DNA from 3 places in the Leptolyngbya sp. NIES-2104 genome. Region 2 is predicted to be linked to each of the others. Evidence: riboswitches for the same ligand, from Rfam matches in the RefSeq annotation. Region 2 holds a riboswitch; each other region holds the start of a gene.
The links. A riboswitch is a leader RNA that binds a small molecule or an ion and turns the genes downstream of it on or off. The one in region 2 is predicted to bind cobalamin.

Region 1: linked by a shared signal. The riboswitch ahead of cobG (precorrin-3B synthase) and the one ahead of NIES2104_RS27355 (CbtB-domain containing protein) in region 2 are both predicted to bind cobalamin.
Region 3: linked by a shared signal. The riboswitch ahead of NIES2104_RS06715 (energy-coupling factor ABC transporter permease) and the one ahead of NIES2104_RS27355 (CbtB-domain containing protein) in region 2 are both predicted to bind cobalamin.

What each region holds. Positions count from the first base shown of each region.
Region 1 covers NZ_BBWW01000001.1:4,427,853-4,431,238, forward strand. Annotated here, with positions in the region: gene NIES2104_RS33550 (AAA family ATPase) at 1-1,108, shown strand, start outside; cobalamin riboswitch at 1,286-1,425, shown strand; gene cobG (precorrin-3B synthase) at 1,457-2,746, shown strand; gene NIES2104_RS21130 (precorrin-8X methylmutase) at 2,739-3,368, shown strand; gene NIES2104_RS21135 (precorrin-2 C(20)-methyltransferase) at 3,371-3,386, shown strand, end outside.
Region 2 covers NZ_BBWW01000002.1:1,301-4,686, reverse strand. Annotated here, with positions in the region: gene NIES2104_RS27360 (Nramp family divalent metal transporter) at 177-1,493, opposite strand; cobalamin riboswitch at 1,735-1,879, shown strand; gene NIES2104_RS27355 (CbtB-domain containing protein) at 1,899-2,090, shown strand; gene NIES2104_RS27350 (hypothetical protein) at 2,110-3,297, shown strand; gene NIES2104_RS27345 (cation diffusion facilitator family transporter) at 3,271-3,386, opposite strand, start outside.
Region 3 covers NZ_BBWW01000001.1:1,466,720-1,470,105, reverse strand. Annotated here, with positions in the region: gene NIES2104_RS06725 (NUDIX hydrolase) at 1-307, opposite strand, end outside; gene malQ (4-alpha-glucanotransferase) at 299-1,924, shown strand; cobalamin riboswitch at 1,976-2,118, shown strand; gene NIES2104_RS06715 (energy-coupling factor ABC transporter permease) at 2,160-2,915, shown strand; gene NIES2104_RS06710 (energy-coupling factor ABC transporter substrate-binding protein) at 2,912-3,202, shown strand; gene cbiQ (cobalt ECF transporter T component CbiQ) at 3,203-3,386, shown strand, end outside.

The DNA of each region.
Region 1 (3,386 bases), on a different contig from region 2:
TCAGGATCAGTCTGAAACGTTTTTATTACCTTCGATCGTCAATCGATTCGATGAAGAGAAGGGAACGAATTATTTAGGTACAGTAATTAATGCCGTTTATAAATTTGCTCAAGCGATCGTTAAATCTGATGGCTCAGTAGATCTACAAGATTTAGAAACACTTTCGCAGATTTGGCAACGACTTCATACTTATCAAAAACTAGAAAATTATCAATCAGGATTCGCTTCAATTCCAGGAATAGAATCGACTGAAAGCCCTGAACAAATTTTAGAAGAGGCACTTTCTGAATTGAATGATTTGATTGGACTGGAAAATATTAAAGAAGAAGTGAAAACGCTGGCGAATTTTCTCAAAGTGCAAAAGATTCGAGTCGATCGCGGTTTAGCAAAAACTTCTGTTTCACTTCATGCGGTGTTTTGTGGACCTCCAGGAACCGGAAAAACAACGGTTGCGCGATTGATGAGCCGAATTTTTCACGGACTCGAATTTCTAAATAAAGGTCATTTAATCGAAACCGATCGCTCAGGGATGGTGGCGGGATATGTCGGACAAACTGCGAAGAAGGTCGATGATTTGGTCGATTCTGCGCTTGATGGAGTTCTCTTTATCGATGAAGCCTATGCGCTAGTTCCAGGAGAATCAGGACGAGATTTTGGGCAAGAAGCGATCGATGTTTTGCTCAAACGCATGGAAGATTATCGCGATCGCTTAGTCGTAATCGTGGCAGGATATACCGATGAAATGGCAACCTTTATCGAGTCGAATCCAGGTTTAGAATCGCGGTTTAATCGATATTTTTATTTTAATGACTATAAGCCTGAAGAATTACTCGCAATTTTAGAAAAAATGTGCGGTAAAAGCCACTTTAAGTTATCGAATGACGCACGAGAAAAACTACGATCAATCTTTGAAGATCTGTACGTCAATCGAGATAAAAACTTTGGAAATGCAAGACTTGTACGGAATTTATTTGAGCGAATGATCGAACGTCAGGCGAATCGATTGGCTGTGTTAAATTCACTCAGTGATGAGACATTGACAACGCTTTTACCTGAAGATATCCCGGCTCAAGTCGGCAGTCGATACGCGGGTCAGCGTCGATCGTAGAAAGAGATTTGAAAGTTCTTTCGCTTCGATTGTCTCCCGCCCTGAAATGAATTTCGGGCTAACCGACGAAAGTCTACTGAAGTAGACTAAGAGCGAATTTCAGGGCGGGACGTTGCGACAAACGAAGACGGCTCGAACATCTCTAACTGTCACGTTTCTTAAGAAAGGTTTGTCGATCGAAACGGGTGGCAATCGAGTGTGATATGCTGCATGGGCTAAGGATTGGGGAAGTCCGGTGCGAATCCGGTACTGTGGCGCAACTGTGATGAGCGGCGATCGTTCGAGTCAGAATGCCAACCTGAGCAAGTCGATGAGATTCTCTGCGATCCACGGAGATGAGGCGTATTCATGAGTTGGTTGGCGGCATCAAATCCTTGTCCTGGTTTATTCTACGGGACACCTGCACAAGATGGAACTTTGATTCGGATTCGGGTTCCGGGTGGAATCTTGAATCGAAAACAAGCGATCGCAATTTTAGAACTGAGCGATCGCTGGCAGACTTCAAACATTCAAGTCACCAATCGGGCAAATCTTCAATTCCGCGCAGTGCGATCGATTCCGACTTCTGAAGCTTATACAATGCTGCAATCGGTCGGACTGGCGGCAAAAGATCCTGAGTTGGATCATTTGCGAAATATAATGACAAGCCCGACCGCAGGCATTGATCCAAGCGAATTGATCGATGTGCGATCGATTGTTCAAGCGATCGATGATTACATTCAGAACACACCAGAACTGATTGGATTACCTCCAAAGTTTAGTATCGGGATTGATGGCGGCGGCACAGTTGGAATTGGGGCAAGATCTGGATCTCAATGGCAGCATCGATACAATGAAATTCAGCTTTCGGCAATCAGCCGCGATCGATTCAAGCTCACACTCGGCAGCAATCGACAGTTTTATGAAACGAACGTAGAAACATCTGATTGTTTAGGTGCGATCGCAGCTTTATCACACGCTTATTTAGAGTATGTTCAACAGTCGCATAAGAAAAAACCTCGAATGCGCGATTTGTTGAAAGAATGGGGAATTGAAGGCTTTTTGAATCGGGTTCCTTTTGAATTTAACCCTTCAAATACTTCAATTTCAGAGGCACAATCACAGCATTTAGGAATTCAACCTCAGAAACAATCTGAACGTTCTTACATTGGAATTGCATTAAAGCTGGGGTGGATGTCGATCGCGCAACTCAAAGGATTGATTCAACTAGCAGAAACTTACGGTTCAGGGGAACTTAGGCTTACTCCTTGGCAGTCTATTTTGCTTCCCGACATTCCAACCATACAAGCTGCAAAAGTTTTGAGCGAAATCAAAGCATTAGAGCTATCGACTGATCCGATTGATTCAGCGATCGTAGCTTGTGCTGGAAAACCAGGATGTGCAGCTTCAGAAACACACACTCAAATTCACGCCCTTGAACTTATGAAGCTTCTAGAACATCCCATGAACATTCATATCACAGGTTGTAATAAAGGATGTGCTCAACCGAGTCCCGCAGAGCTTACCTTACTTGGAACGACCATTCAAGGAACTGAAGCTTATTCAATCTATGCAGGCGATCGCTTATTAACAGATCAGCCGATTCCAGCTACAGAGATTTCCTCGATCGCACATCTTATTAACACGCGGCATGATTGACTATATTCGCAACGGCGACGACATCTATCGCAAATCCTTTTCGATCATTCGTGCAGAAGCAAACCTCGATCGCTTACCTGCGGATTTAGCTCATGTCACAGTGCGCCTCATTCACGCTTGCGGCATGACTGATTTAGCTAACGATATCGAAGCGTCTCCGAATGCCGTTCAAGCAGGAAGACAAGCCCTCGAAAAAGGAACTTCAATTCTCTGCGATGCTCAAATGGTCGCGAATGGCGTAACTCGAAAACGTTTGCCTGTGGATAATTCGGTCATTTGTACTTTGAATGATCCAACCGTTCCAGAGCTTGCAAAAACAATCGACAATACCCGATCAGCCGCTGCTCTAGAACTTTGGAAACCGGTGTTAGCCGGATCAGTCGTGGCGATCGGGAATGCTCCAACTGCATTGTTTCGATTGTTGGAATTGTTAGACGAAGGAGCACCCAAACCTGCAATAATTTTAGGCTTTCCGGTGGGATTTGTCGGAGCCGCAGAATCAAAAGCAGAATTGGCGGCAAACAGTCGGGGTGTGCCATTCATTACGCTGCATGGGCGACGCGGAGGAAGCGCGATCGCAGCCGCAGCGATTAACGCTTTAGCAAAACAAGAGGAGATATAACGATGACCGGTCGGCTTT
Region 2 (3,386 bases):
TAACCTGCACTCACATCCCATAAATTAAGACTGTAATTCAGATCGCTCAGTTCAATCGAGAAGCTTACTTCTATCGTTTCACTCGAAGATGAAATCAGGATGAAATATTGATTCCGGCTGGTTAAAACTTAAATGATTCGCGTGAAACCCTACTGAGGTAGCAATTACCACAAAGATTACTGTATCCAGTTCGCTACGGTTTGAATCAATAACCAAGCGTTTAATCCGGCAATTAGAATTGCAACTGCCCAGGCTGTAACTTTAAGCCAACGCGGATTGACAAACTCGCCCATTAGTTTGCGATCGCTGGTAAACATCACCAGCGGAATCACCGCAAACGATAGCTGTAAACTGAGAATGACTTGGCTAAAAACTAATAATCCGCCAGTACTCTGTTCACCGAAAAAGACGATCGCGATCAAAGCTGGAATAATCGCAATCAAGCGAGTGGCTAAACGGCGTACCCACGGTGGCAGCTTGATTTGTAGAAAGCCTTCCATCACGATCTGACCCGCCAGCGTTGCAGTCAAAGTCGAACTTTGTCCAGAAGCCAGTAATGCAACCCCAAAAATAGCACTCGCAGCACTGACCCCTAATAACGGTGAAAGAAGTTGGTAGGCATCTTGAATTTCTGCAACATCCTGATTTCCAGAACTGTGAAAGGTTGCGGCAGCAACAATCAAAATCGCGCTATTGATGAACAACGCAAACGAAAGGGCAACGGTTGAATCAATGGTTCCAAACTTAATGGCTTCCCAACGCTTCTTTGGAGTCGATTGCCAATTGCGGGTTTGAACGATCGAAGAATGAAGATACAAATTGTGTGGCATTACCGTAGCGCCAAGAATCCCGACCGCTAAATAAAGCATTTGAGGATTCCGCAGAATTTCACGATTTGGCATATAGCCTTGTAAGATTCCACCGACATCAGGACGAGAAAACAGAATTTCTGCACCGAAGCAAATCCCAACGGTTGCAACTAATAGAATAATTAACCCTTCCACATATCGAAAGCCTTTGCCTTGTAGGAAGAGCAGCGCCAAAACATCGAATGCCGTGATACATACGCCCCAAAGCAAAGGCAATCCAAATAGAAGTTGAAGCGCGATCGCACTTCCAAGCAATTCGGCTAAATCGCAGGCCGCGATCGCAATCTCACACAACACCCAGAGAACAAAGCTGATTCGAGGAGAAAAGTAGTCTCGACACGCTTGAGCTAAATCCTTTCCCGTTGCGACTCCTAACCGCACACAAAGCGATTGCAGCAAAATCGCCATCAAGTTTGAGAGTAAAACGACGCTCAACAGCGTGTAGCCAAATTTTGAACCGCCTGCGATGTCAGTTGCCCAGTTGCCAGGGTCCATATAGCCAACGGAAACGAGATACCCTGGTCCCGCAAAGGCTAATAATTTACGCCAAAAACCTTTAGCGTTTGGAACTGGAATGCTGCGATGCACCTCTGGCAAACTAGGGCGATGTTCAGAAAGTGACATAAATTGAGCCTTTCATTTTTCTTTCATTTTTTAACAGTACCATCTCAAGTCAAAGCCTTTCATTTTTCTTTCATTTTTTAACGGCACTGCTTGAAAATATAAGTACAGCGCGATCGAGTTTCATGCTTCTAAAGAGTTGAATGATGGAGATGGCGGCTTGCCCTTTGAGAGAGATAGGAGCGATCGCAATCGTCCACCGTAAAAATGGTTAAAAAAGCGAGGCGATCGTCAAAAACGCGGTAAAGTGACAAACACGATCGGTTCTGATGGGAAGCAGCCGTCAGAAGTAAAGGGGAAAGTTTGGTGCAAGTCCAACGCTGTCCCGCAACTGTAAGTCAATTTCAGATTGATCAGCCAGGATGCCCGCCGATTTCTCAAGGTTCCTATTCATCTGCGAGGTACAGAATGATTACTCGATCGAATCCGTCTTTTTCTCAACAAGCTGTTCGTTTCACGCTTTCTACGCCCGTACAATCGACGCTTTACGTTTCGCTCTGTGCTTTAATTCTCTGGACGATTTACTTTACGACTTATCCAGCGGCTCACGACAAGGTACATTCGCTTCGACATCACACGTTGATGGTTTCTTGTCACTAATAACACTTGTGAGGTCGTAATGCCAAAATTAAAGCTTTCTGCGTTCATTAGCGCGATCTGCCTAATGAGTTTGATGTTCTATGGAGTGATGGGATTTTCTCAAACTCCACGATCGACGATTCGCCTCACGACTGATCCGCCACTCAATCAACTCGTTCCATTTGAGGCAGAAGCAGAGATCAACGAACCGCCTGCACGTCTGACGCTTGAAGCGGTTGATGCAGCGGGGCAACCTTTGACCAATGCCAAAATCCGCGTACAGATTCTCACACCGTCTAAAACTCCCTGGTTTACAACCGACTTCCCGATCGTGGAAGGCACAAAGCTACTCGACATTGATGCGATCTCGCCTCAAGGCAAATTGCAGCTTCAGCAGACCTTTCCAATTCGCGGAACTTACCAATTATTGGTCGATGTGACTCCACAAAGCACCAATGCTTTCACCCCTTTTCAGCAAACTCTAACGCTCTCGATTCCTGAGAACTGGATTAAGTACCGGAATTTCGCGATTTTAGCTGCTGTCTTACTTGCAGTTGGCTTAGTCGGTGGCTGGATTATCGGTGGACGGCAATCGATTCAGCCTGGAGAAATTGCGCCACAGCGAGTTCGATTATTGCTGAGTGGAGCGGTGATAGTTGCGATCGCAGCGCTTCTATATGTCAACGTCAGCGCAGAAATGGCTCAGTCCGAGATGTCGATGCCAATGTCACACATGACTGAATCTGCCCCGAAATCAGATGCTCCAGCCGTCAAACAAGTTCAAGGACTTGAGATGCGATTAACTGGAGACAAAAGCGCGATCGTCGGTCAGCCTGCTCGATTGCAAGTGAATGTCATTGATGCTCAAACTAAGCAGCCTGTCTCAGATGTAAAGCTAAAGGTGACAGCAACTCAACTTGAAAATAACTGGATTGCTTTTGCTTATGAAGGGCGAACTGCTGGACAATTTAGCTGGCAGCAGCAATTTTTTGATGGTGCGCCGCACAAAGTCGAGGTGGAAATTTCCCCTAGTTCTGATGCGGTTCGGAAGTTCCAACCTTTCCAAGTTGAGCAAACGATCGACGTTGAAGGAGTCGCACCCCCGCTTCAAGTTCGATTGACCGGATTAGTTTATTTCACGAGTCTGATTGCTGTGGGTCTACTGGTTGGGTCTAGTATTCGACGTAGACGGCAACGTCCATCAAGAGCGACCCCTCAAAACTCGTAAACTATCTCCTACCAAAGAAATCGTGCTAAGGCAAATTAGCAAGACAACAAGTAAACTGATCGCAGCATCGACCCAAACCCAATTGAAGA
Region 3 (3,386 bases), on a different contig from region 2:
CGTCTCCAGCTTTGGGTTCACCGATCGCGGTTGCAATATAGGTGATACTCATCGTGTGTTGGCGCTGATCCCGGTTCGGATCAGAATACACACCCAGCAGGTCAACCAGGTCGATTTCGAGTCCGGTTTCTTCCTGCGCCTCAAGCTGTGCTGTTTTTTCGGCTGAATTGCCGTAATCGATGAATCCGCCGGGAATTGCCCAGCCGTGGGGGGGATTGAGGCGTTCGATCAGCACGATCGGGCGGTGGGGTCGATCGACGAGTTCGATAATGATGTCAACCGTCGGAGCAGGATTGCGATGAGCCATAAAAAATTGTGTGAACGAATCTTGATTCTTCTTTCGGCAGAGATTGGCTTTTTCGGTCTTGTGTTACAGTTCCAAAAGCCTTTTCCTCGTGTTTATTCTATGTCTTTGAAGCGATCGAGCGGCGTTTTGCTGCATCCTACCTGTTTTCCCGGTCGATTTGGGATTGGTGAACTCGGAGCCGAAGCTCATCGGTTTATCGAGTTCTTGGTGCACAGTGGTCAGCAGTATTGGCAAGTTTTACCACTCGGTCCTACAGGCTATGGAAATTCGCCGTATGCGTCGTATTCGTCAATGGCAGGCAATCCGCTGCTCATTAGCTTAGAGACATTGCGCGATCGCGGTTTGCTAGAAGAATCCGATTTCTACAATCTACCGGACTTTTGGGAAAACGGGGTGGACTACGATCGCGTGTATGCAACCAAAGTTCCGCTGTGGCGAAAAGCGTATGAGGCGTTCAAACATCAACCGTCTGAGCAGCGAGAATTTGCTGAGTTTTGCACTGGGAAAGCATTCTGGCTCGAAGACTATGCGCTGTTTATGGCGCTAAAAGATGAGAACGGCGGTAAAAGCTGGTATGACTGGGAACCAGAAATCATGCAGTTTAAGCCGAATGCGATCGAGAAAGCCCAAGCCCGCTTACAAGATGAGATTAACTATCAAAAATTTCTACAGTATGAGTTCTTCTGCCAATGGATGAAGCTCAAACAACATGCAAACGAAAATGGGATTCAAATCATTGGGGACATTCCGATTTATGTCGCTCATGATAGTGCAGACGTGTGGGCTAATTCTCAGAACTTCAGACTTGATCCTGAAACCGGACATCCTGAACTGATGGCAGGTGTTCCACCCGATTACTTTAGTGCGACTGGGCAACTTTGGGGCAATCCTATCTATGATTGGGACTATCTCGAAAAGACCGACTTCAAATGGTGGATACAACGCTTTGAAGCAATGCTCGATTTAGTCGATTGGATTCGGATTGACCATTTCCGAGGCTTTCAGGCTTACTGGGCAGTGCCGCAAGGTGAAGAAACCGCGATTTACGGTAACTGGATTGAAGCTCCAGGGGATTTGTTTTTTGAGGTGCTCGATCGTAAGCTCGGAAAGCTACCGATCCTTGCAGAAGATTTAGGCGTGATCACTCCAGAGGTTGAAGCACTCAGAGATAAATTTGAGTTTCCTGGGATGAAGATTGTTCACTTTGCATTTGGGTCTGATCCGGGCAATCCCTATCTCCCTTTTAACTATCCGCGTAACTGTCTTGTCTACACGGGAACCCACGATAACGATACGACGATCGGATGGTATGAGAGCCTTTCAGACTATGAGCGGGGTCAATTGTGGAACTATCTCGGTTGCATTAGTGATCAAGGTATTCATTGGGATTTGATCAGATTGGTAATGAGTTCAGTTGCCGTCTTATCGATCGTTCCTCTGCAAGATTTGATGGGACTGCGAACAGATGCCCGAATGAATGCACCTGGAAAAGCAGAAGGAAACTGGGGGTGGCGATATCGCTCTGATTTGTTGAGCGATGAAATTCGCGATCGATTTGCTAGCCTCACGCATCTATTTGGACGTGCCCCACAAAAGAGCGAGGATCAACCGGATTGAAACGATGTTGCAGTGAGTAACGGTTAGATTGAGCAAAATGCTCAACGGTGGTACGCTGAGGTTTGCATCGGTTCTAGCGGGAAGCAGTCGCTAGAGGTAACGGGGAAAGAGTAGTGCAAAGCTACCGCTGTCCCGCAACTGTGATGAGATTACTTCTCTGAGCCAGAATGCCCGCCGAAGCCGCTCAGCGTGCCATGCTGATTGATTATCAAACCGTCTGCGAGGTACAGACTCAGTGAAACATCATAAATTATTGCGCCTTACTGCAATCGTAGGGCTAAGTTCTTATTTGATTATCGGTTCTCCCACTCCTGCCCATGCGATGCACATCATGGAAGGGTTTCTACCGGTCGAGTGGGCGATTTTTTGGTGGGTTGTGTCGATTCCATTTTTTGTCGTGGGAGTACGATCGCTGACACGCATCACGCGACAAAATCCCCAACTTAAACCGCTACTGGCGTTAGCGGGTGCCTTTACCTTTGTGTTATCGGCGCTGAAAATTCCATCGGTGACGGGGAGTTGTTCGCATCCGACTGGAACTGGATTAGGTGCGATTTTGTTTGGTCCGTCGGTGATGTCGGTGTTGGGTGGACTCGTGCTGCTGTTTCAGGCATTGTTACTCGCGCATGGTGGACTGACCACATTAGGAGCGAATGCGTTTTCGATGGCGATCGTAGGTCCTTTCGTGGCGTACGGGGTCTATCATTTGATTCTGCAAACTGGACATCAAAAAGTCGCGATCTTTTGTGCGTCAGCTTTGGAAAATTTGCTTACTTACGTCACGACCTCGATTCAGTTAGCGTTGGCGTTTCCAGCCGCACAAGGGGGGTTCGTCGCTGCATTTCTCAAGTTTGCGGGAATTTTTGCGGTGACTCAGGTGCCACTGGCAATTAGTGAAGGATTGCTCACCGTTCTGGTGTGGAATTGGCTGCAATCTTACGGACGGGAAGATTTGGAAACTTTGAATCTACTCAAGCAGGAGCAATCATGAAATCGTCAAAGCTGCAAAATTGGGGATTAGCGATCGCGGTGATTGTTCTAGCAGTTTTTCCGCTCTTGTTTGTTAAAGGGGAATTTAGTGGATCAGATGGTCAGGCTGAAACTGCGATCGGGGAACTTAAACCGGGATATGAGCCTTGGTTTAAACCATTCTTTGAACCGCCAAGTACAGAAGTCGAAAGTCTATTGTTTGCTTCACAAGCCGCATTAGGGGCGGGTGTCATTGGCTTTGTGATTGGGCGCTATCGAGGCAGAACTGAGAAACGGGAGCAGAAGTAATTGCATCATCACTTGGATGTTTATGCTTATCAGAATCGATTGCGCCCGATCGCTCCTGTGCAGAAATTTGGATTCGCGATCGTAGTTCTCATGATTGCGCTAGTTGTGCATCCGATTCCACAGTTTCTTATCATGGTTTGGTTGGCGGTTTGGACGATCGCCTATGCGCGAATTCCTGCTCCAG